DNA from 3 places in the Variovorax sp. ISS6 genome. Region 2 is predicted to be linked to each of the others. Evidence: predicted binding sites of a transcription regulator. Region 2 holds the regulator's gene; each other region holds the start of a gene.
The links. Region 2 encodes LexA, which represses DNA repair genes until DNA is damaged. Its sites were predicted from a motif close to ACTGTATNNNNATACAGT; they were not measured.

Region 1 (7,908 bases), on a different contig from region 2:
ACCAAGTCATAAAAGCACGCGGGCTGCAGCCGCGGCAGCATCGTCATCTGCGCGCGACTTTCGATCTGAAAGACACCGACGGTGTCCGCAGTGCGGATCATCGCGTAGGTCGCTGGATCCTCTGACGGAACGTCTTGCATCTCGAAGCGTTGGCCAAGCTTCGCTCCGACCAGGTCGAGCGCGCGGTGGATCGCGGTGAGCATCCCGAGGGCGAGCACGTCGATCTTCAGCAGGCCCAGTGCATCAAGATCGTCTTTGTCCCACTGAATGACGCTGCGGTCTTCCATCGCGGCGTTTTCTACTGGCACCAGCCTGCTGAGTTTGTCGCGCGCGATGACGAACCCGCCCGTGTGTTGACTCAGGTGCCGTGGAAACCCGCGCACAGTCTCCCCAAGCTCCATCCATTGCTTGACGAGGAAGTCCTCCCGGTCCAATCCATTCTCGGCCAGGCACTCATCGGTGATCCACTCGTTCTCATCGCCGTGTGCTGTCTTGGCCAGCTTTTCCACCGTCTCGATCGGGAAGCCCAAGGCCTTGCCAACATCACGAATCGCTGACTTCGTCCGGTAGCTGGTCACGACGCCCGTGATCGCGGCGCGATCTCGGCCGTACTTCCGATAGATGTACTGCATGACTTCCTCGCGGCGCTGGTGCTCGAAGTCAATATCGATGTCGGGCGGCTCGCGGCGCTCCGCGCTGATGAATCGCTCGAACAGCACGTTCATGCGCTCGGGGTCCACTTCAGTGACGTACAGGCAATAGCAGACTGCGCTGTTTGCCGCAGAGCCGCGGCCCTGGCACAAGATGCCCTTGCCGCGTGCCCACCGCACGATGTCTTCGACCGTGAGGAAATAAGGCTCATAGGCGAGCTGCGCGATGATCTCGAGCTCGTGCTCGAGCTGCGCCCGCACCTTAGCGCTCAGGCCGCTCGGGAAGCGCTTCGCCGCCCCTTCGTATGTCAGCTTGCGCAGGTGACTCGTCGCGGTTTCGCCCTCCGGCACGATTTCCTCGGGGTATTCATAGCGGAGCTCTTCCAAAGAGAACGTGCATCGCCGCGCGATCGCGATCGTCTCGTGAAGCCACTCCTGTGGGTACTGGGCCGCGAGCTCGTTGCGGCTGCGCAGGTAGGCCATACCGTTGCACTGGAGCTCGAAGCCGGCCGTGCGCACCGTCTTGCCAATTCGAGTGGCCGTCAGCACGTCTTGCAAGCGCTTCCGTCCCAGGGAGTGCATGACGGGGTCCGGACTCGCGGCGATGGGCACGCCGGCCCTTTCGGCGGCTTGTTCGAGTATCCAGCTCCGCAGGTCGTCATCCAGGCCGAAAGGCCTCGGCGCTAGCACCCAGGCGCGATCGGGGAACCAGGCGCGCAGCCACATACACTGGCTGTAAATGCCCTCCACGGTGGCGTCTTTCTCCGGGAGGAGTAGCGCGAGGCAACCAGGCAGACCAGCAAGGTGCGGAGCGCGCGAAATCTTGCCCTCGAGATCGCCGACCAGCGCCGAATACTGACCCTTGTCACTTCGCCGCCGCGCGGCGGTGATCAGCTCCACGAGGTTTCCATAGCCGCGGCGATCCATTGCCAGAAGCACGAGGCGCGCGAACGGGGCGCCGGCGGCCGTATGGAACAGCATCTCCGTCCCCACGATGAAATGGAGCCCGCGCTCGCGAGCCTCAAGGTGTGCACGGACTACGCCCGCCACACTGCACTCGTCTGTGAGCGCGAGAGCGGAATACCGCTTTTCCGCTGCCCTTTCGATCAGCTCCTCGGGTTGGGATGCACCCACGAGAAAGGTAAACGCCGACCGGCAGTGCAGTTCCGCGTATGGAGGAGGATCATCCCCAGGCTTCCGGCCAGCGAGCTGGTCGAAATCCATGACTCCAAAGTCAGGATCTTCATGAGACGGCGTCTTACTGTACATACATACAGTATCGCCAGATTAAGGCATTTGGGTGATGGTTCTGGCGGCACATCAGCTCTCCGCCGCCTTTTGAAGGCCGCTACCGAAAAAATACGCCATAAAATCAATGACTTACGCCGCCTAGGGAGGTTCAACGTCCGGGAGCAACTCCACGACCGTTGCGACTTAAGGCGCTGTCCATCAGCACTTCCAGCACCGTAGCCTTGTCCCTTTATGCCAGCCTCATGCTCACCATGTACTGGTGTCGTTTCGTCAGCCAAGCGGCTGTGTAGGCGGATTTTCTCGTGAGCATGGCAATCTAGTCGGCGCCAACTCCTCGCCAAGCCAAACCGCGCGCGAGGCGGTTCGCGGGAAAAGAAAACTCAACGACGGGCCGCTTGCTCCGTCAGGTGCGTGGACAGGATCCGTGCGGCTGCTCTGAGTTGAGCAACTTTTTCTTCGGCGATCTCTTGCGAAATCACATCAAAGTGACAAGCCGTGCCTACAGCCTTTCCCTCGGCGTCAAAAACAGGGATGCCGCAGTACGACAGCATCACTCCCTGGTACGGGTGCCCTATCAGGCGTTTGTCGAGGCCCGAATCGCCGGTGAAGAAGGATCCATCACGCAGGACGTATTGGCAAAAACTGGACCCGCGCGGCACTTCGGCCAAGTAGGCCGGCCGTGGTTCACGCTGCTTGTCGGCAATCGCGACATTCACCATCCGATCGCCCACCAGGCGATAAACCGCTGAGTAACGATGCGGCACCCCATCGTTCAGAGCCTCCAACGCTGCGTCGAGCCCAGCGGTCGTGCAAATTTCGTCAAAAAGCTTGCTGAAACTCGAGTAGTTGCTGAGTTCCTCGGCTTGGAGTTGGATGGCGAAAAGCCGCTCGATTTCGTTTTCCCAAGCAGTGCCGGCGGCAACGAGCATTCGATCCGCCGCCGCAGGATCCGACGCCGCCAGCGCCTTGTCCAGCATCGGATACGCACGCAGGGCGACGCCGGCTTTTCGAAGCCGTTGCTCCATTTCGTAGTGCGTTGGGACCATCTGTAGACTTGCCAGAAACCCGCCACTATAGACCCGAGATGTGGGACATGCCGTTGAATTTCGGCTTCATCGCCCGAAACGACAGTGCGTTAGCTCCACAGGCTGGTCCAGAGAAAGGCCAGGGTCGCCAGCGCCATGACCGCGGTCGCGGCCCAGCCCAGCACCCGCCAGTGCAGCGGCAGCACCAGCTCGCCCATGAGGCGGCGGCTGCCAGCGGCCCACATGACGCCGACCATGATCGGCACCGACATCAGCGAATTGAGCACCGCCGCCCACACCAGCGCTTTCATCGGATCGACGCCGCACAGGCTGATGCCGATGCCGCAGGCCATGGCGGCCGCGAGGATGCCGTAGAAGGCGGGCGCCGCGCCCACCGGCTGCTCGAGCCCGCGGCGCACGCGCAGGAATTCGGCGCAGGCATAGGCGGCGGAACCGCCGAGCACCGGCAGCGCCAGCAGGCCCGTGCCGATGATCCCCAGCGCGAACAGCGCGAACGCCGCGCTGCCGGCCACCGGGCGCAGGGCCTCGGCCGCCTGCGCGGTCGAGCTCACGTCGGTCTGGCCATGGGCATGCAGGGTGGCGGCCGAGGCCACGATCATCGAGAAGGCGATCGCGTTGGAGAAGCCCATGCCGACCCAGGTGTCGAGCCGCAGCCGGCGCAACTGCGCGCGGGCCTGCGCGGGATGGGTCCGCAGCGCATGGTCGTGCGGCACGCGCTCGATCTCCTCCACCTCCTGCGCCGCCTGCCAGAAGAACAGGTACGGGCTGATCGTGGTGCCGAGGATCGCCACCACCATCTTGATGCTCTCGGCATCCCCGTGCAGGCGCGGCAGCAGCGCGCCCGCGAGCGCGGCCTTCCAGTCGACATGCGCCACCAGCGCCACGCCCACGTAGGCCAGCAGCGAGAGCGTGAGCCACTTGAGCACGCGCACGTAGCGGTGATAGGGCAGCCAGGCCTGCAGCGCCAGCGACAGCAGGCCGAAGCCCAGCGCATAGAGCGCCTCGGGTCCGCCCAGGCCCAGCCGCGCGACCTCGGCCATGGCGCCGATGTCGGCCGCGAGGTTCACGACGTTGGCGACCAGCAGCAGCAGCACCGCGAGCAGCACCACCGGGCGCGGCCACAGCGCGGCGAAGGCCGAGGTGAGGCCGCGGCCCGTGGTGCGGCCGATGCGCGCGCTCGCGAGCTGGATGCCCACCATCAGCGGATAGGTCAACAGCAGCGTCCAGCCCATGCCGTAGCCGAACTGCGCGCCGGCCTGGGTGTAAGTGGCGATGCCACTCGGGTCGTCGTCGGCAGCACCCGTGATGAGGCCGGGGCCGAGGCGGTTCAGGAAGCCGCGCTTTTCGCCAGGATCCGCCTCCTCGTTAGCCGAAGGGCGCTCCGCACCGGTTAACTCCGTCTTTTCCATCACCACTGCCCCCGCACTGCCTTCACGACGATGGCTGAACATAGCTGCCTGTGAGGGGACCGCCATGTAGGCCGAGAACTGTGAACACTCTACGCCTCGGTGCTTCTTTTTGATCTGTCGGTCAGCGCCAGTCGCTACGTTTAACGCCAGGAATAACTCGTCGCCTAACTAAGCTGCGCTGCAACCGCGCAATGCTTTTTCAGAAAGGCCTGCTGCGGACTCTGCGGGAGGGTGCCGCAAATTTTTCCGCTCAATAGCCCATTCATGGGCGAGCGTCACTAATCGAGCGCGCAATTCCGCTCGAGTCTGATTCCATCCCACGGACACCAGGGTGCACCGTAGCTCATCCTGTTCTCGAACCTCCAAGCATTCGCTGATAGGGCCAGACGGGATTTGCCTGAAACGGCAAAATTGCAATTGCCAGCGGTGGAGGAACAGGCTGGCGTTTTCATCGACCTGATTTCCGCTATCAATCCGGACTGGCGGACCGCCAAATTCAGCAGACTTCATGAAAACTTCAGATGGCCACAAGCCGCAACACAGGCTCTGGTCTATTCAATACCCCTTGAGTCACTCTTCTTTGGTACAAAAACTTGGGTCGCAATCTAATTCGATGTCGTCAGGCGTGCAGCTTCGAACTGCGCCTTAGCACTCACACGGCCTGAGTATAAAAAGATAAACTCCGCACCCGAGCCGCCTCTGCGCTTACAACGATGTAGGAATGAGACTACAGGTTGAAAGGTGCAGCACGTCGCTTGCGCCGAAAGATTTTTGTCACCGCCACATCATTATTCGAGACTTCCTCACAAGCTAGCATGCCAGTCGATCCCAAACATATCCCGCTGTCAACGCTGAGCCGTCAAGACGGTCAAGAGGAAATCGAATGGGCCAGGACAGCCATTGATCGCTACCGCCGAGTGGTCAATAGCCCCATAGAAACAGCGATCATCACTATCGACGCAAAGGGCGTCGTGACGGGGTGGAGCGCTGGCGCCCAGCATATTCTGGGCTGGACCGAATCCGAAATGCTCGGCGAGTCGCTTGGGCGGATATTTCCGACCGAGGAAGGAGGCGAGAAGCTGCTGCTCGCCGAAATTCAAACCGCAGCCGCAAACGGAACAGGCGGCGCAGAAGGGTGGCGCATCCGAAAAGGCGGCCAACGATTCTGGGGGATTGGTGAGACCAAGCTGCTATTCGAGGCCGATCCAGAAGGCGGTTTCGTAAAAATCTTGAGAGATCGAACCAAGCACAGAACGGTGGAAACGGCCCTGCGCGAGCGAACGCGCGCTCTGGAAATATTGAACCGTGCTGGAACAGCGCTTGCACGGAAAAATGACTTGGATGAATTGGTGCAGACGGTTACCGACGCCGGTGTAGAACTCACCGGTGCTGAATTCGGAGCATTTTTCTACAACCGAGTTAATGCGGCTGGCGAAAGCTATATGTTGTATTCCATCTCGGGTGTTCCTCGGGAAAAATTTTCAAAGTTCCCCATGCCGCGAAACACCGCCGTGTTCGCCCCGACATTTTCTGGTGAAGGGATAGTGCGCTCTGACGACATCACCAAAGACAGTCGTTATGGGCACAACGCCCCCAACGTGGGCATGCCCAAGGGGCATTTGCCGGTTTGCAGCTACCTAGCAGTGCCTGTGATTTCGCGAGACGGGAGCGTTCTGGGAGGACTCTTCTTCGGGCACTCGCAGCCAGCTAAATTCAGCGAGGAATCCGAGCGCAATTTGTCGGGTCTCGCCGGAGAAGCGGCGGTGGCAATTGACAACGTTCGGCTTTTTGACGCAAAAGAAAAGGAGATTGCCGAGCGCCGGCGAGCAGAAGAACAGTTGCGCGAACTGAATGCTGGCCTCGAAGAGCAAGTCCGAAAGCGAACCGAGGAATTGGTCCAGAATTTGGAAGCGCTTCGACAAGCACAGAAGATGGAGGCAGTCGGCCAGTTGACGGGGGGTATCGCCCACGACTTCAACAACCTCCTGCAAGTGATCGTCGGCAACTTGGAAATCCTTTCGCGGGGCCTTCCAGAGGAAATGGTGCGGCTACGTCGCGCAGCCGTTCAGGCGATGTCTGGAGCGAAGCGCGCCGGTTCCTTGACCAAGCGTTTGCTTGCCTTCGCCCGGCGCCAACCGCTGGACCCTAAGCGTCTAAGCGCCAACGTAGTCGTCACTGGCATGGCCGAGCTCTTGCGCCGCGCCGTGGGAGAAACTATCGAGATCGAAACCGTCAGTGGAGGCGGACTCTGGACAGTCGAAGTCGACCCCAACGAACTCGAAAGTTCGCTGCTGAATTTGACAGTCAATGCGCGAGATGCCATGCCCGCTGGCGGCAAGCTGACGATTGAGACATCCAATGCTCATTTAGACGAAGCATATGTAGCTCGCCACGCAGAGGTAGCAGTTGGTCAATACGTGGTCATAAGCGTGACCGACACGGGCTGCGGGATGGACGAAGAAACGAAGCTGCGGGTTTTCGAGCCTTTCTTCACAACAAAGGCTGAAGGCAAGGGCACTGGCCTGGGCCTTAGCCAGGTCTATGGTTTCGTCAAACAATCAGGTGGTCATATCAAGGTCTACTCGGAACTGGGAAAAGGCACGACTGTCCGGATGTACCTGCCTCGTAGTGAAAGTGGGACTTCCGACCAAGAGGAGCCCGGCCTCGATTTGACCCCGGAAGCCAGCGGCGAGACGATCTTGGTCGTGGAAGACGATCCGGACGTTCGAGCCTATTCTGTGTCCGCACTCCAGGAACTCGGCTATCAGGTCATCGAAGTTCAGGACGGTCCTTCGGCAATCACTGTCCTGGAAAAACGCAAGGTCGATCTGATATTCACCGACGTCGTTTTGCCCGGCGGAATGACGGGCGCAGACGTCGTTCAGCGCGCCCGGTCTATTTATCCTGGGATCAAGGCTCTCTTCACGACGGGCTATGCACGCAATGCGATCGTCCATCACGGACGTTTGGACCGAGGCGTGCATCTCATCACGAAGCCATTCACGTTCGATGAGCTAGCTGCGAAGGTGAGAGAAGTCCTGGATTGAACCTTGCCTCCAGATCGGCCAGACCGCGATCTTTCTGACCGTCGGTCTCGTTTGGCCAAGGCGCTCGCGAGGGGACGCCCCACACTCCGCAGAGTGCCGGGTTTGTATCGTCAGGCTCGCGAGGAGTTCGCCTACATGATCGCGGCAGTGTTGGTGCGAGCAACGCTCAGGCGGACATGGGTTCGCCCTGGACGGGGATTTCGATGCAGGATAGCCACGAGGACCTTTTCTCGGCGTGGATGGCGGCCGAGGAGGCAGTGCAGGATGCGACTCAGCACGTTCTTGCAGAGTCGCAAGGACGAGGGCCAGAAGCCGGCAGTCCTGACGAGCAGCGGCTAGAGCTCTTGCGCGCAGAAGCGCAGGCAAAGCATGCGCGGTTGATGGCGTTCCTCAACTCGAATGGCCGCGGCACCCCCTAGGTTGACGGTGCTCCGGTGAACTCTGAGAGCGCTGCCAAGGCCACCTCGAATGCAGCACGTTCGATTGCACGTGCCTCGAGCAAAGC
Region 2 (7,908 bases):
TGCTTTCCCGCCATCGGCGCCCTCGATGTCCGGCGAAATTGTTCACGGGGCCGCGTGCTATCCTCGACGCAATTCCGTCCGCCGCACTCTGTCTTTGTCGAGGAGTGCGTGCGCGACGCGACACAAATCCAAGAACCCTCCGAGGACACCATGAGACTGATTTTGTTGGGCGCGCCCGGGGCGGGCAAAGGCACGCAGGCGGCCTTCATCTGCCAGAAGTACGGCATTCCGCAGATCTCCACCGGCGACATGCTGCGTGCCGCCGTCAAGGCCGGCACGCCGCTGGGCCTGCAGGCCAAGGCCGTGATGGATGCGGGCGCGCTGGTCAGCGACGACCTCATCATCAATCTCGTGAAGGAACGCATCGCCCAGCCCGACTGCGCCGAAGGCTTCCTGTTCGACGGCTTCCCGCGCACCATTCCGCAGGCCGACGCGATGAAGGCCGCGGGCGTCAAGCTCGACTACGTGCTCGAGATCGACGTGCCCTTCGGCGACATCATCGAACGCATGAGCGGCCGCCGCTCGCACCCGGCCTCGGGACGCACCTACCATCTCAAGTTCAACCCGCCCAAGGTCGAAGGCAAGGACGACCTGACCGGCGAGGAACTGATCCAGCGCAAGGACGACGAGGAAGAGACCGTGCGCAAGCGGCTCGACGTCTACAGCCAGCAGACGCGTCCGCTGGTCGACTACTACTCGGCCTGGGCCAAGGCCGATCCGGCCGCCGCGCCGAAGTACCGCGCCATCCAGGGCGTGGGCACGGTCGAAGAGATCACGCAGCGCGCCCTGGCCGCACTCAGCAGCTGAGCCCCGGCTCGAATCGCGAGCCGCGCGCGGGCCCCGGGTCCCGCGACGCGGCTTTTTCTTTGCCCCCCGTTTTCAGATCAGCGCGAGCGTCAGCGCGATGCGCGCCTTGACCGGCGTCAGCGTGCCCGCGTCGCGCAGCTTGTCGCCCGGCTTCGCCAGGATGCGCCCCTGCGTGCAGCGGGTGGCGCGCAGCACCGCGATGCCGGCCTCCTGCGCCTCGAGTGCGGCCGCCTCGAGCGCATGGTGCAGCGTGCCGTTGCCGGTGGTCGCCAGCACGAGGCCGCGCAGCGGCGAGGTGGCCGCGCCATGCGCACGCAGCGCATGGATCAACGCACCGCTCGCGCCCGCGTGGCTCGTCACGATCTCCACGCGCGGCCATGCAGCCTCGTCCTCGGGAAGACGGTCAAGGACCGCGCCTGCTTCCGAAGACGGCCAGCCACGCACGCGCCGCACCTCGCCCTCCTCCACGTAGCCCACCGGCCCCGCGTCGCCCGCGTCGAAGGCATCGAGCCGGTAGGTGTGCACCTTCTGCACGTCGAAGGCACCGAGCACCGTGCCCGCGCAGACCGCGGTCACGCCCTGCGCATCCGGCGTCGCGGCCACGGCGATCGCGTCGCGCACGTTCTGCGGGCCGTCGGGCGACAGCGCGGAGGCCGGGCGCATGGCGCAGGTCAGCACGATGGGCTTGCGCGGCGCCAGCACCGACTGGAGGAAGAAGGCGGTCTCCTCGAGCGTGTCGGTGCCATGGGTGATCACCACGCCGGCCACGTCGGGCTGCGCCAGCCAGTGGGCGCAGCGCAGCGCCAGCGCGCGCCAGATCGCGAAGGACATGTCCTTGCTGTCGACCTGCGCCACCTGCTCCGCCGCCAGCGTCACGCCAGCGGGCGCCTCGATGCCGCCGAGCAGGTCGGCCACGCCCACCTCGCCGGCGGTGTAGCCGATGTTGTCGCCGCTGTTCGCCGCGCGGCCCGAGATGGTGCCGCCGGTGCCGAGCACCACCACGCGCCGCGGATTCGAGGGGGAAGAAGTCGCCATCGCTTGCCAACTTTGAAAAACTGGTTAAAAATACAGGTACTGGATGTTCAGCCAGTGCCGCAAGGAACCACCATGCAGTTCGCCGTGAAGCTTACCGCCCGCCAGCAGCAGATCCTCGATCTGATCCAGAGCGCCATCGCCCGCACCGGGGCGCCGCCCACCCGTGCCGAAATCGCGAGCGAGCTGGGCTTTCGCTCCGCCAACGCGGCCGAGGAACACCTGCAGGCGCTGGCCCGGAAGGGCGTCATCGAACTCGTGAGCGGCACCTCGCGCGGCATCCGCCTCAAGGGCGATGCACTGCGTTCGCTCGCCGAGTCGCGCAACAGCCAGTTCTCGCTCTCGCTGCCCGGCATGGCCCAGCTCGCATTGCCGCTCATCGGCCGCGTCGCCGCCGGTTCGCCGATCCTCGCGCAGGAGCACGTCGACCAGACCTACTACGTCGAAAACACGCTGTTCCAGCGCCAGCCCGACTACCTGCTCAAGGTGCGCGGCATGTCGATGCGCGACGCCGGCATCATGGACGGCGACCTGCTCGCCGTGCAGGCCACCAAGGAGGCGCGCAACGGCCAGATCGTGGTGGCGCGCCTCGGCGACGAGGTGACCGTCAAGCGCCTCAAGCGCAACAAGCAGGTGATCGAGCTGCACGCCGAGAACCCCGACTACCCGACCATCGTGGTCCAACCCGGCGAACCCTTCGAAATCGAAGGCCTCGCGGTCGGCCTGATCCGAAACACCATGCTGATGTAGCCCCGCCGAGCCGGCCCGGCGGTCTGCATCGCCGAGCCGCTTCGCGGATCCGCATCCCGCATACCCCATCCGGTCGCCGCAGGTGGCGGGCGTATGGCGCTTGGTCGCCATCACCCTGCTGCGCCCGATGACAACGAATCCTGCCTGTGTTCAACCTCAAACCTTCTTGGAGTTCACATGGGAATCGCCCTCCTCACCTTCGTCGATCTTTGGATGCCGCTGCAATCGCTCGCGAACCGCTGGCTGCCCGCCCGCCCCGCGCGCCGCAACGATGAGAGCCTGTGCGCCAGCGAGCTGCGCTACGTGTCGGTACGGCCGTCGCGCGCGGCTCGTGGCGATGGCGCCCCGAACGCATTCCCGGCCACGCCCGCGGCGCAGGCGCCCTCGCGTCCGCTGCGGGTGGTGCGTCTCGTCGATCGCCAGCAGGGCGGCGCGCGCAACAGCAACCGGGTGGTGATCTCGGGCCGGATGGCCGACGTGTGCGCCGAGCTCGATCGCCTCGCCGCGCTCGAAGCGCTCGAAGCACCCGCCGGGGCGGCCCGCCCCGCGCACCTGCACTGAAAGCGTCCTTCGGCGCGTCTCGCGCGCCGCCTCGGGGCCGGGTCCATGGGCAACCTCGCCCTTTGCCCGGCCTTCGAGCCGCTTCTCCGGCCTTCGCCCCGTTTTCGCCCCTCGAGGGCGGCAGGGCCGTATCCAAACGTTCTACGGCGCGCCGATTCCATGCTGCGAGGCACAATGGCATGCCATGAATATTGTGATCCTCGACGATTACCAGGATGCGGTGCGCAAGCTGCACTGTGCTTCGAAGCTCGATGCCTACGCAGCCAAGGTCTACACCAACACCGTCAAGGGCATCGGCCAACTCTCGGTGCGCCTCAAGGACGCCGACGTGATCGTCCTGATCCGCGAGCGCTCCCAGATCTCGCGCCAGCTGATCGAGAAACTCCCCAAGCTCAAGCTGATCTCGCAGACGGGCCGTATCAGCAGCCACATCGACGTGGCCGCCTGCACCGAGCGCGGCGTGGCCGTGGCCGAGGGTTCGGGCTCGCCGCAGGCGCCGGCCGAACTGACCTGGGCGCTGATCATGTCGGCCATGCGCCGGCTGCCGCAGTACATCAGCAACCTCAAGCATGGCGCCTGGCAGCAGTCGGGGCTCAAGTCGGCCTCGATGCCGCCCAATTTCGGCCTCGGCTCGGTGCTCAAGGGCAAGACGCTCTGCGTCTGGGGCTATGGCCGCATCGGCCAGCTCGTCGCGCGCTATGGGCAGGCCTTCGGCATGCAGGTGGTGATCTGGGGCCGCGAGGCGAGCTGCACCAAGGCACGCTCCGACGGCTTCCAGGTGGCGCAGAGCCGCCAGGAGTTCTTCGCGATGGCCGACGTGCTGTCGGTGCACCTGCGGCTCAACGACGAGACCACCGGCCTGATCACGCTCGAGGACCTCTCGCGCATGAAGCCGACCTCGCTGTTCGTCAACACCTCGCGCGCCGAGCTGGTCGAGTCCGATGCGCTGCTCGCGGCGCTCAATCGCGGCCGCCCCGGGCTGGCGGCGATCGACGTGTTCGAGAGCGAGCCGCCGCTGCAGGGCCATGCGCTGCTGCGCCTCGAGAACTGCATCTGCACGCCGCACATCGGCTACGTGGAGCAGGAGAGCTACGAGATGTACTTCGGCCAGGCCTTCGACAACGTCGTGAGCTTCATCAAGGGCAACCCCACCAACATCGTCAACCCCGGCGCACTGCAGGTCCGGCGGTGAAACCGTGAGCCAGCCGGCGCCGAGGGGCGCACTCTGGGCGCTGCTCGCCGGCAACTTCGTGATCGGCACCGGGGTGATGGTGGTGCCGGGCACGCTCAACGAGATCAGCGTCTCGCTCGATGTCAGCGCCGCCACCGCGGGTCAGCTGATCACGGCCGCGGCCTTCGTCACCTGCCTCGGCGCGCCGCTGCTCGCGGCCGCGGTGGCCGGCTGGGACCGGCGCCGGCTGCTGGCCCTCACGATGCTGTGGTACGCCGCCTGGCACGCGGTGTCGGTCTTCATGCCGAGCTTCGGCGCCCTGTTGCCGGTGCGCATGCTGGCGGTGATCGCGCCGGCCATCTTCACGCCCCAGGCGGCCGCCTGCGCCGGCATGCTGGTGCCGCCCGAACAGCGCGGGCGCGCGGTCACCTTCGTCTTCCTCGGCTGGTCGATGGCCTCGGTGCTGGGCCTGCCCATCGGCGCGCTGATCGGCGGCCATTTCGGCTGGCGCGCGGCCTTCCTCGCGATCTCGGCGCTCAGCATCGTGAGCGCGGTCTCGGTGTGGCTCACGCTGCCCAACGGCATCCGGCCGGCGGCGCTCACGGCCGCGGCCTGGGCGCGCGTGCTGCGCAGCCCGGTGCTGATGGGCATCGTCTCGATCACCGCGCTGCAGGGCGCCGGCCAGTTCGTGCTGTTCAGCTACTTCGGCCCGATCCTCAAGCAGCGCTTCGGCGCCGACGCCACTGCGCTGAGCCTGATGTGGGGCTGGTTCGGCGCCTGCGGCCTGCTGGGCAACATGGTCGTGAGCCGCGTCATCGACCGCGCGGGCGCGGGCCGCATGGTGCTCGCGACCACGGGACTGATCGCGCTGAGCCTGGCGCTCTGGCCGCTGGCGGACAGCCTGTTCTGGATCGCGGTGGTGGTCTCGCCCTGGGGCCTGGGCTGCTTCTCGACCAACTCGGCGCAGCAGGCCCGGCTGGTGGGCCTAGCGCCCGCGCTGGCGCCGGGCTCGGTGGCGCTCAACAGCTCGGGCATCTACATCGGCCAGGCCTTCGGCGCCGCGCTCGGCGGCTGGCTGCTGGCGCGCGACGCCATGCACTGGATGAGCTGGGTCGGGCTCGCGCTGCTGCTGGTCGCCATCGTGCTCAGCGCGAGCATCGACCGCAGCCGCCGGCCGGCCTGAACGGCGCGGCGAAACCCCGTCGCACCGGCGCCCGCAGGCCTCCCCGAGAAACACCGGGGAAACCCTTCTCCCGCCAGACTGCAAAATCGCTGCTGCAGCGGACGGCGTGCGCACGCGCGCGGACGGCCCGCCCGATACCTCTCAACCTTTGAAAAACCCCAGCCACACATGACAGTGAACTACACCCGGATCGGCGTCGTCGGCGCCGGTGCCATGGGGCGCGGCATCGCCCAGATCGCGGCCCAGGCCGGCAGCGAGGTGCTGCTGCTCGACAGCTTCGAGGGCGCCGCGGCGCGCGGGCGCGATGCCATCATCGCCCAATGGAACAAGCTGCACGAGAAGGGCCGCATCGACGAGGCCACGCGCGATGCCCAGATCGCGCGCGTGAAGATCGCCGAGTCGGCGCAGGCGCTGGCCGGCTGCGACCTCGTGATCGAGGCCGTGGTCGAGAACCTCGAGGTCAAGCGCAAGCTGTTCGCCGAGCTCGAAGCCATCGTCGCGCCCGATGCGACGCTGGCCACCAACACTTCCTCGCTCTCGGTGACCGCGATCGCGGCCGGCCTCAAGCACCCCGAGCGCTTCGCGGGCTTCCATTTCTTCAACCCGGTGCCGCTGATGAAGGTGGTCGAGGTGGTGGCCGGCTTCAAGACAGCGCCCGAGGTCTGCACCCGGCTCGCGGGCTATGCCGCGCAGATGGGCCACAGCGCGGTGCAGGCGCAGGACACGCCCGGCTTCATCGTCAACCACGCCGGCCGCGGCTACGGCACCGAGGCACTGCGCATCGTGGGCGAAGGCGTGACCGACTTCGTGACCGTCGACCGCATCCTGCGCGAGCAGGCGGGCTTTCGCCTCGGCCCCTTCGAGCTGCTGGACCTGACCGCGCTCGACGTGTCGCATCCGGTGATGGAATCGATCTACCGCCAGTACTACGACGAGCCGCGCTACCGTCCGAGCGTGATCACCGCGCAGCGCCTCGCGGCCGGCGCGCTGGGCCGCAAGACCGGCGAAGGCTTCTACCGCTACGAGGACGGCGCCATGCAGCAGGCGCCCGAGGCACCGGCGCCGAAGCTCGACACCCTGCCCGCCGTGTGGGTCTCGCCACGCGCCGCGCGCCGCGCCGAGCTGCTGCGCCTGGTCAACACGCTGGGCGCGCAGATCGACAGCGGTGCCACGGCCTCGCCGCAATCGCTGATCCTGGTCGCGCCGCTGGGCTTCGACGTCACCACCGTCGCGGCCGTCGACCGCCTCGATGCCACGCGCACGGTCGGCATCGACATGCTGATCGACGACGCGGCCAGCAAGCGCCGCGTGCTCGCCACCAACCCCGCCACGCGGCGCGACATGCGCGACGCAGCCCACGCCCTCTTCGCGCGCGACGGCAAGGCCGTGAGCGTGATCCGCGACAGCGGCGGCTTCGTCACGCAGCGCGTGATCGGCACCATCGTCAACATCGCGGCCGACATGTGCCAGCAGCGCGTGTGCACGCCGGGCGACCTCGAGACCGCGGTGCAGCTGGGCCTCGGCTATCCGCGCGGCCCGCTGGCCATGGGCAACCTCTACGGTCCGACCAACATGCTCGAGGTGCTGTTCAACATGCAGACCGTCTACGGCGATCCGCGCTATCGCCCGAGCCCGTGGCTGCGCCGCCGCGGCGCGCTGGGCCTGAGCCTGCTGCACGAGGAAGAGTGAGCCGCGACATGACCGCCGAACTCAAGAGCACGAGCGAAGGTCGCACCATGGTGCTGACGATCGCCAATCCCAGCCAGCGCAACGCGCTCGGCCCCGAGATCTATGCCGCCGGCATCGAGGCGCTCAACGGCGCCGAGAACAGCAGCGAGATCCGCAGCGTGGTCATCGTGGGCGAAGGCCCGTGGTTCTGCGCCGGCGGCTCGCTGCAGCGGCTGCAGGCCAACCGGCAGCGCGAGCGCTCGGTGCAGGCCGAGAGCATCGAGGGGTTGCACAACTGGATCGACTCGATCCGCACCTTTCCGAAGCCGGTGATCGCGGCCGTCGAGGGCCCGGCCGCGGGCGCGGGCTTCTCGCTCGCGCTGGCCTGCGACTTCGTGGTGGCCGCGCGCGACGCGGTGTTCGCCGCCTCGTACAGCAACGTCGCGCTGTCGCCCGACGGCGGACTGAGCTGGCATCTCGCGCAGATGCTGCCGCGCCAGCTCGCGAGCGAATGGCTGATGAACGGCGAGCGCATCGGCGCCGAGCGGCTGCATGCGCTGGGCCTGGTGAACACGCTGAGCGATCCGGGCCAGGCCCTGGCCGGTGCGCTCGCGCTGGCCGCCAAGCTCAACGAGCGCGCGCCCAACTCGCTCGCGAGCATCAAGGAGCTGCTGAGCGAAGGCCGCGGCGCCACGCTCTCGTCGCAGCTGAGCCAGGAGCGCGACCACTTCGTGCG
Region 3 (7,908 bases), 3.9 Mb from region 2:
GCGCCTTGTGGCGTTCGTACAGGCTCTGCGCCAGCGCCAGCGTGGTCTTGGCCGAGTAGCCGAAGCGGCTGTTGGCCTCGCGCTGCAGCGAGGTCAGGTCGAACAGCAGCGGCGAGGCCTGGGTGGTGGGCTTGCTTTCCTCCGTGACGCTGGCGGGCTTGCCGCGCGCGGCCTCGGCGATGGCCAGCGCGTCGCGCTCGTTCCAGACCCGGTCGGCGCGTTGCTCGGGGTCGGGCTCGCCGTTGGGCAGCAGCGGCGCGTTGGCCTTCTTCCAGGCCGGGTCGAACCACTTGCCCGGGTAGTGGCCGGCTTCGGCCAGGAAGCTGGCGTGCACTTCCCAGTAGTCGCGCGAGACGAACTTGCGGATCTGCTCCTCGCGCTCGACCACCACCGACAGCGTGGGCGTCTGCACCCGGCCCACGGTGGTCAGGAAGAAGCCGCCGTCGCGCGAATTGAAGGCCGTCATCGCGCGCGTGCCGTTGATGCCCACCAGCCAGTCGGCCTCGGAGCGCGAGCGCGCGGCGTCGGCCAGGCCCTGCATCTGCTTCTCGGTGCGCAGCGAGTCGAAGCCGTCGCGGATCGCCTGCGGCGTCATCGACTGCAGCCACAGCCGGCGCACCGGCTTGTTCAGGCCCGTCTTGCCGCCGGCGTACTGTTCGATCAGGCGGAAGATCAGCTCGCCCTCGCGGCCCGCGTCGCAGGCGTTCACGAGCTGGGTCACGTCCTTGCGCTTGGCCTGCTTGACCACCGCGTTGAGGCGGGTCTTGGTCTTGTCGACCGGCTTGAGGTCGAAGTGCGGCGGGATCACCGGCAGGTTGGCGAAGCTCCACTTGCCGCGCTTGACGTCGAACTCCTCGGGCGCCTGGATTTCCACCAGGTGGCCGACGGCACTGGTCACGACGTACTGGTCGTTCTCGAAGTGCTCGTCGTGCTTGTCGAACTTGCCGGCCACCGGCGTGAGCGCACGCACGATGTCCTGCGCCACCGACGGTTTTTCTGCAATAACCAATGTCTTCGTCATCTGTGCTCTCTCAACTGTTTCGCCAAGCCGGCTCGCGGGCCATGCGCGCAGCGCCATGGGCTCTCTCTATACTCGGCGGCTTCTCGCGTGCGCACACGCGCACGCGCATGTGTGCATATTCAAACTAACAGACTTCGGCGATGCCTTCCAAATCCCCACTTTCCAACGCCCGCCGAATCCAGACGCGGCGTTCCTCCGTTCATGGGAACGGCGTGTTCGCGGTGCAGGACCTGGCCGAAGGCGAGCGGATCATCGAATACAAGGGCGAGATCATCACGTGGAAGGAGGCCCTGCGCCGCCATCCGCACGATCCGGCCCAGCCGAATCACACTTTCTACTTCCACATCGACGACGGGCGCGTGATCGACGGCAACGTCGACGGCAATGCGGCCCGCTGGATCAACCACTCGTGCGAGCCCAACTGCGAAGCCGACGAGGTCGATGGGCGCGTTTATATCAAGGCGCTGCGCAACATCGCGGCCGGCGAGGAACTCAACTACGACTACGGCCTGATCATCGACGAGCCGTACACCGAGAAGCTGCTGTCCGAGTTCCCGTGCTACTGCGGCTCCGAGCAATGCCGCGGCACGCTGCTCACGCCGAAGGACGACGACGAGGACGACAAGAAGAAAAAGAAGAAGGCGAAGAAGAAGGAAGCGAAGAAGGCCGAAAAGAAGAAGGCCGACAAGAAGGCGGAGAAGAAAGCCGAAAAGAAGGCCGACAGGAAGTCGGACAAGAAGAAGGACGGCAAGAAGAAGGACAAGGAAGCGAAGGCCGACAAGCCGGCCAAGCCGAAGAAGGCCGAGGCGGTCGCCGAGGCCGCCCCCGTCGCGGCCGGCAACGGCGGGCTCTGAGCATGGCCGCCGGCGGCAGCGCCCTGCGGTGGCACGAGGAGCGGATCGCCGCCGCGGTCGCCCCGCTGCTGCCGGGCTTCGCGGCCGAGGTGGTCGCCGAGGTCGATTCCACCAACACCGAACTCATGCGGCGCGCGCGCGCCGGGCGGACCGAGCCCGTGCTGCTGGTCGCCGAGCGCCAGACCGCGGGCCGCGGCCGGCTCGGCCGGCCCTGGCAGAGCGCGCAGCAGCCCGGCGACGATGTCGCGCCGTCGCTGACCTTCTCGCTGGGCCTGCCGCTCGCGCCGGCCGACTGGTCGGGCCTCTCGCTCGCGGTCGGCGTGAGCCTGGCCGAGAACCTCGATCCCACGGGCGCGGCCAGGCTCGGGCTCAAGTGGCCCAACGACCTCTGGGTCGACGAGCGCAAGCTCGTGGGCATCCTGATCGAGACCGCGCTGCCGCATGCCGGCGGTGCCGCACCGGCGCCGCGCTACGTGGTGATCGGCATCGGCGTGAACATCGGCGCGCGCGAGGCCGAGGGCATGCGCACGCCGCCCGCCTGGATGCGCCAGTGGCGCCCCGACGCCACGTCTCCCGCGGTGCTGGCCGAGCTGATCCCGCCGCTGGTGCGCGACGTGCTCGCCTTCGGCGCGCGCGGCTTCGCGCCGTTCGCCGAGCGCTTCGCGGCGCGCGACGTGCTGCGCGGGCGCGAGGTGGTGCTCAGCGACGGCCGCGCGGGCCTGTGCGAAGGCGTCTCGTGGACCGGCGAGCTGCAGGTGCGCACGGCCGAGGGCCTGCAGGCCATCGTCAGCGACGAAGTCAGCGTGCGGCCGCGCGGCATGGCCCTCTGAGACCGGACGCCGCGATGCCGCTGCGCCTGCTCGTGATCGCCCTGCTGGTTCTCAACGGCGGCTACTGGCTGTGGTCGCGTGGCGACCTCGCGGGCTTCGGTCTCGCGCCGGCGGGGCTCGACGAGCGCGATCCGCAGCGCCTCACGCGGCAGATCCATCCCGAGTATTTGCAGATCCGCGCCGAGCCGCCGAAGGCCGGCGCGTCGGACACCAGCGCCCGATAGGCCAGCCGTTCAGGCCGGCGCGCTTTCGAAGCGCACCGTGAAGCGCGCGCCCGGCGGCTGCCGCTCGGGATGCGCGTCCTCGAGCGTCACCTGCGCATGGTGCTGGTTCGCGATCTCGCGCACGATCGGCAGTCCCAGGCCCGAGCCGTCGGCCTCGTTGCCGAGCACGCGGTAGAAGGGCTCGAACACGAGCTCGCGGTCGGCTTCGGAAATGCCCGGGCCGTTGTCCTCCACCTGCAGCAGCAGCACCCGGCCGAAGGGATCGGCCAGCACCCGCGCGGTGATCACGCCGGCGCGTTCGGGCCGCGAGGGCGTGTAGTTGATCGCGTTGTCGACCAGGTTGCGCACCAGCTCCTTGAGCAGGGTCGGGTTGCCCTCGAGCACCACGCCGCGCGAGCCGGGATCGACACCGTCGTAGCCGAGGTCGATGCGCTTCTCGATCGCGCGCGGCACCGCCTCGCGCACCACCTCGATCGTGAGCCGCGCCAGGTCGCAGGGCTGGCGATGGGCGCCGGCGCTGTTGCCCTCGGCGCGTGCCAGCGACAGCAGCTGGTTCACCGTGTGGGTGGCGCGCACGCTGGCGCGGCCGATCTGCTTGAGCGACTGCTTGAGCTCGTCGGCGTTGGCGTTCTCGCGCTGCGCCAGGTCGGCCTGCATGCGCAGGCCCGCGAGCGGCGTCTTGAGCTGGTGCGCCGCGTCGGCCAGGAAGCGCTTCTGCGTGTCGATGGAATCGTTGAGCTTGTCGAGCAGCTCGTTGACCGAGGACACCAGCGGCACCACCTCCAGCGGCACCGAGGATTCGTCGAGCGGGCTCAGGTCGCCGGGGCGGCGCTCGCGGATGCGCGCCTCCACCACCGACAGCGGCTTGATGCCGCGCACCAGCGCCAGCCAGATCAGCAGCACCGCGAGCGGCAGGATCGCGAACTGCGGCAGCAGCACGCCCTTGATGATCTCGGCCGCCAGCAGCGACTGCTTCTGGCGCGTCTCGGCCATCTGCAGCAGCGCGGGCGGCGCGTCGGGATGCTCGCCGGCCAGCCAGACCGAGGCCACGCGCACCGGCTTGCCGTTCATCTCGCCGTCGCGCAGCGAGACCTGGCCGATCACCGGCGGCTCGTCGAGGCTGGGATGCGGCACGTCGCGCTCGCCGCTGAGCAGCGCGCCGTGGCTGTCGAGCACCTGGTAGTACACGCGGTCGGCATCGTCGCCGCGCAGGATCTCGCGCGCCGACTGCGGCAGTTCGAAGCGCGGGCCGCCCTTCTGCGTCGTGACCATGCGCGCCAGCGTCTCGACGTTGTGCTCGAGCGCGCGGTCGAAGGGCGCGTTGGCGATGCCCTGCGCCACCAGCCAGGTCACGCCGATGCTGACCGGCACCAGCAGCAGCAGCGGCGTGAGCATCCAGTCGAGGATCTCGCCGAACAGGGAGCGCTGCGCGCGCTGGAAGAGTTTCATCGGGCCGGACCCGCCGCGCCTGGCGGCCGCGCGGGCGTCACTGGATCTTTTCGAGGCAGTAGCCGAGCCCGCGCACCGTGGCGATGCGCACCGGGCCCTTCTCGATCTTCTTGCGCAGGCGGTGGATGTAGACCTCGATCGCGTTGAGGCTCACCTCCTCGCCCCATTCGCACAGCCGCTCCACCAGCTGGTCCTTGCTGACCAGCCGGCCCGCGCGCTGCAGCAGCACCTCGAGCAGGCCCAGCTCGCGCGCCGACAGCTCGACCATCTTGCCGTCGAGCGTGGCGACGCGGCCGGCCTGGTCGTAGACCAGCGGGCCGTGCTTGATCGCGTTGCTGGTGGTGCCCATGCCGCGGCGCGTGAGGGCGCGCACGCGCGCCTCGAGCTCCTGCAGGCTGAAGGGCTTGGCCATGTAGTCGTCGGCGCCGTTGTCCAGGCCCTTGACGCGCTCCTCCACGCTGTCGGCCGCCGTCAGCACCAGCACCGGCAGCTGCGAGCCGCGCGCGCGCAGGCGCTTGAGGATCTCGATGCCGTGCAGGCTCGGCAGGCCGAGGTCGAGGATCAGCAGGTCGAACTCGCTGTGGGTCATGAGCGCGGTGTCGGCCTCGGAGCCGTTGGCCACGTGGTCGACCGCGGCGCCCGAGGTGCGCAGGCTGCGCAGCAGGGCGTCGGCCAGCACCTGGTCGTCCTCGGCAATCAGAATCCGCATAGCCCACCTCCAGCCCGGTTCGCGCCGCGGGGCGGCGCCGTTGCACGTTCGTTGTCTCCGCTCGGCAGGGAGTCTAGCCCGCCGTATAGGCTTCCAGACCGATGGTTACCACGGTGGCGACCTCGTCGCCCACGCTGGCGCGGAACTCGCGCTCGGCCTGCGTCACCGCCTGGCGGAAGGCCTCGAGCCAGGCCAGGCCGTCGGCCGTGAACAGCACGCGCCGCGCGCGCGCATCGAGCGGATCGGGCCCGCGCGTGACCAGCCCCCAGGCCTCGCACTGGTCGACCAGCGCGCCCATGGCCTGCTTGGTCATGCCGGCGCGCTCGGCGAGCTCGGTCAGGCGCGAGCCCTCGCGCGCGAGGTGGCGCGTGATGTGGATGTGGGCCGCGCTGACCTGCGCACGGGCCGCGAGGTTCGACAGCGCGAGCGGCACGTCGACGTCGTGCGCCATCAGCGCGAGCACGCGCTCGTCGAAGCGCCGCATCGCGTGGCCGAGCAGCCGGCCCAGGTGGGTCTGGCGCCAGGCATCGGGGTCGAGGGGAAAAGGGGTGTCGCTCACGGCGTCAAATGGTAAAGCAAACTGACCAAAAAATGGGTTTACTCGAATCCATCCGCCCCTACACTACTGTTCAAGCATCCAGGCTGTAGTTAAAAGCAGATGGATCCGGCAGTACACAACCCGTTGATCTTCAAGGAGTTTTTCACATGGACGCAGTCGTCAAGGGCTCGAGCATCGCAGGTGCCAACAGCGAAAAGGCCAAGGCCCTCCAGGCCGCGCTGGCCCAGATCGAGAAGCAGTTCGGCAAGGGCACGATCATGCGGCTCGGCGAAGGCGAGGCGCTCGAGGACATCCAGGTGGTCTCCACCGGTTCGCTGGGCCTCGACATCGCCCTGGGCGTCGGCGGCCTGCCGCGCGGCCGGGTGGTCGAGATCTACGGTCCTGAATCCTCGGGCAAGACCACGCTCACGCTGCAGGTCATCGCCGCCATGCAGAAGCAGGCCGGCACCTGCGCCTTCGTCGACGCCGAGCACGCGCTCGACGTGCAGTACGCCCAGAAGCTCGGCGTGAACCTGTCCGACCTGCTGATCAGCCAACCCGACACCGGCGAGCAGGCGCTCGAGATCGTCGACTCGCTGGTACGCTCGGGCGCCGTCGACCTGATCGTGGTCGACTCGGTCGCCGCGCTCACGCCCAAGGCCGAAATCGAAGGCGAGATGGGCGACTCGCTGCCCGGCCTGCAGGCCCGCCTGATGAGCCAGGCGCTGCGCAAGCTCACGGCCACGATCAAGAAGACCAACTGCATGGTCATCTTCATCAACCAGATCCGCATGAAGATCGGCGTGATGTTCGGTTCGCCCGAAACCACCACCGGCGGCAACGCGCTGAAGTTCTATGCCTCGGTGCGGCTGGACATCCGCCGCATCGGCACCATCAAGAAGGGCGACGAGGCCATCGGCAACGAAACCAAGGTCAAGGTGGTGAAGAACAAGGTCTCGCCGCCGTTCAAGACGGCCGAGTTCGACATCCTGTTCGGCGAGGGCATCAGCCGCGAGGGCGAGATCATCGACATGGGCGTGACCGCCAAGATCATCGACAAGTCGGGCGCCTGGTACGCCTACAACGGCGAGAAGATCGGCCAGGGCCGCGACAACGCGCGCGAGTTCCTGCGCGAGAACCCCGAGCTGTCGCGCGAGATCGAGAACAAGGTGCGCGAGTCGCTGGGCATCCCGCTGCTGGCGGCGGACGCGGCCGGCGCGGCCGAATAACCGGCCGATGCCTGCGAGCGGGGCGCCTGCGGCCGCCCCGCTTTCCTTTTCCGCCCCTGCATTTCCGATGGCATTCGATGCTCCTTCCCTGAAAGGCCGCGCGCTGCGTCTGCTGAGCCAGCGCGAGCATTCCCGTGGCGAGCTCGAGCGCAAGCTGGCGCGCTACGAGGAAGAGCCGGGCACGCTCAAGGCCGCGCTCGACGAGCTCGCGGCCAAGGACTTCATCAGCGAGGAGCGCGTGGTCGCCTCGGTGCTGCACCAGCGCGCGGGCCGGCTCGGCGCGGCGCGCGTGCGGCAGGAACTGCAGGCCAAGGGCATCGGCGCCGAGGCCATCTCGCAGGCGGTGGCCGGGCTGCAGGGCAGCGAGCTCGAACGCGCGGCCGCGCTCTGGCGCCGCCGCTTCGACGCCCCGCCCGCCGATCCCAAGGAGCGCGCGCGGCAGGCCCGCTTCCTGATGGCGCGGGGCTTTTCGGCCGCGGTGGCGGCCAAGGTGCTGAGGAGCGACATCGATGAACTCGAATGAACTCTCGCGCGTGATCACGCAGCGCGTGGCCTGCGATTGGCGCGCGGCCTATGCGCTGGCGGCCGATCCCGCGCGCCTGCCCGAATGGGCCAGCGGCCTGGCCGACGGCGCGCTGGCGCGCGAAGGCGAGCACTGGGTCGCGACCACGCCCGGCGGTCGCGCGGTGCTGCGCTTCGCGCCGGCCAACGAATTCGGCGTGCTCGACCACTGGGTGGCGCCCGAGGGCGTGCCCGAGGTCTACGTGCCGTTTCGTGTCGTCGGCGTGGCGCCCGGCGCCTGCGAGCTGCAGTTCACGCTGCTGCGCCAGCCGCACATGGACGACGCCGCCTTCGCGCACGACGCCGAATGGATCGCGCGCGACCTGCGCGCGCTGCGGGCGCTGCTCGAGGCGCCGGCCCGCTGAGCGGCCGGGCGGCCGGGGCCGCGCCAGACCGCTGGCATGATCCGCGGCTTCGAACAACGAGGAGGAGCCGCGCCATGTCATCGAACCCCGCCAACCCATCCGAGCCTCCCTCGTTGATACGCACCGGC

Region 1: a site for LexA is predicted at 1,911-1,928, ahead of AC1HIL_RS41335 (error-prone DNA polymerase). Genes of this name have one in related genera too.
Region 3: a site for LexA is predicted at 5,729-5,746, ahead of recA (recombinase RecA). Genes of this name have one in related genera too.

What each region holds. Positions count from the first base shown of each region.
Region 1 is NZ_JAWRZC010000003.1:22,434-30,341, forward strand. It holds gene AC1HIL_RS41335 (error-prone DNA polymerase) at 1-1,874, opposite strand, end outside; gene AC1HIL_RS41340 (hypothetical protein) at 2,282-2,926, opposite strand; gene AC1HIL_RS41345 (Nramp family divalent metal transporter) at 3,037-4,356, opposite strand; gene AC1HIL_RS41350 (ATP-binding protein) at 5,172-7,403, shown strand.
Region 2 is NZ_JAWRZC010000001.1:4,598,799-4,606,706, forward strand. It holds gene adk (adenylate kinase) at 151-807, shown strand; gene AC1HIL_RS21345 (asparaginase) at 880-1,842, opposite strand; gene lexA (transcriptional repressor LexA) at 1,915-2,589, shown strand; gene AC1HIL_RS21355 (hypothetical protein) at 2,767-3,150, shown strand; gene AC1HIL_RS21360 (D-2-hydroxyacid dehydrogenase family protein) at 3,335-4,342, shown strand; gene AC1HIL_RS21365 (MFS transporter) at 4,347-5,504, shown strand; gene AC1HIL_RS21370 (3-hydroxyacyl-CoA dehydrogenase) at 5,673-7,193, shown strand; gene AC1HIL_RS21375 (oxepin-CoA hydrolase, alternative type) at 7,202-7,908, shown strand, end outside.
Region 3 is NZ_JAWRZC010000001.1:703,025-710,932, reverse strand. It holds gene AC1HIL_RS03255 (DNA topoisomerase III) at 1-1,021, opposite strand, end outside; gene AC1HIL_RS03250 (SET domain-containing protein) at 1,162-1,875, shown strand; gene AC1HIL_RS03245 (biotin--[acetyl-CoA-carboxylase] ligase) at 1,878-2,705, shown strand; gene AC1HIL_RS03240 (sporulation protein) at 2,720-2,929, shown strand; gene AC1HIL_RS03235 (sensor histidine kinase) at 2,939-4,378, opposite strand; gene AC1HIL_RS03230 (response regulator) at 4,416-5,087, opposite strand; gene AC1HIL_RS03225 (MarR family winged helix-turn-helix transcriptional regulator) at 5,161-5,646, opposite strand; gene recA (recombinase RecA) at 5,793-6,854, shown strand; gene recX (recombination regulator RecX) at 6,922-7,377, shown strand; gene AC1HIL_RS03210 (hypothetical protein) at 7,364-7,780, shown strand; gene AC1HIL_RS03205 (hypothetical protein) at 7,855-7,908, shown strand, end outside.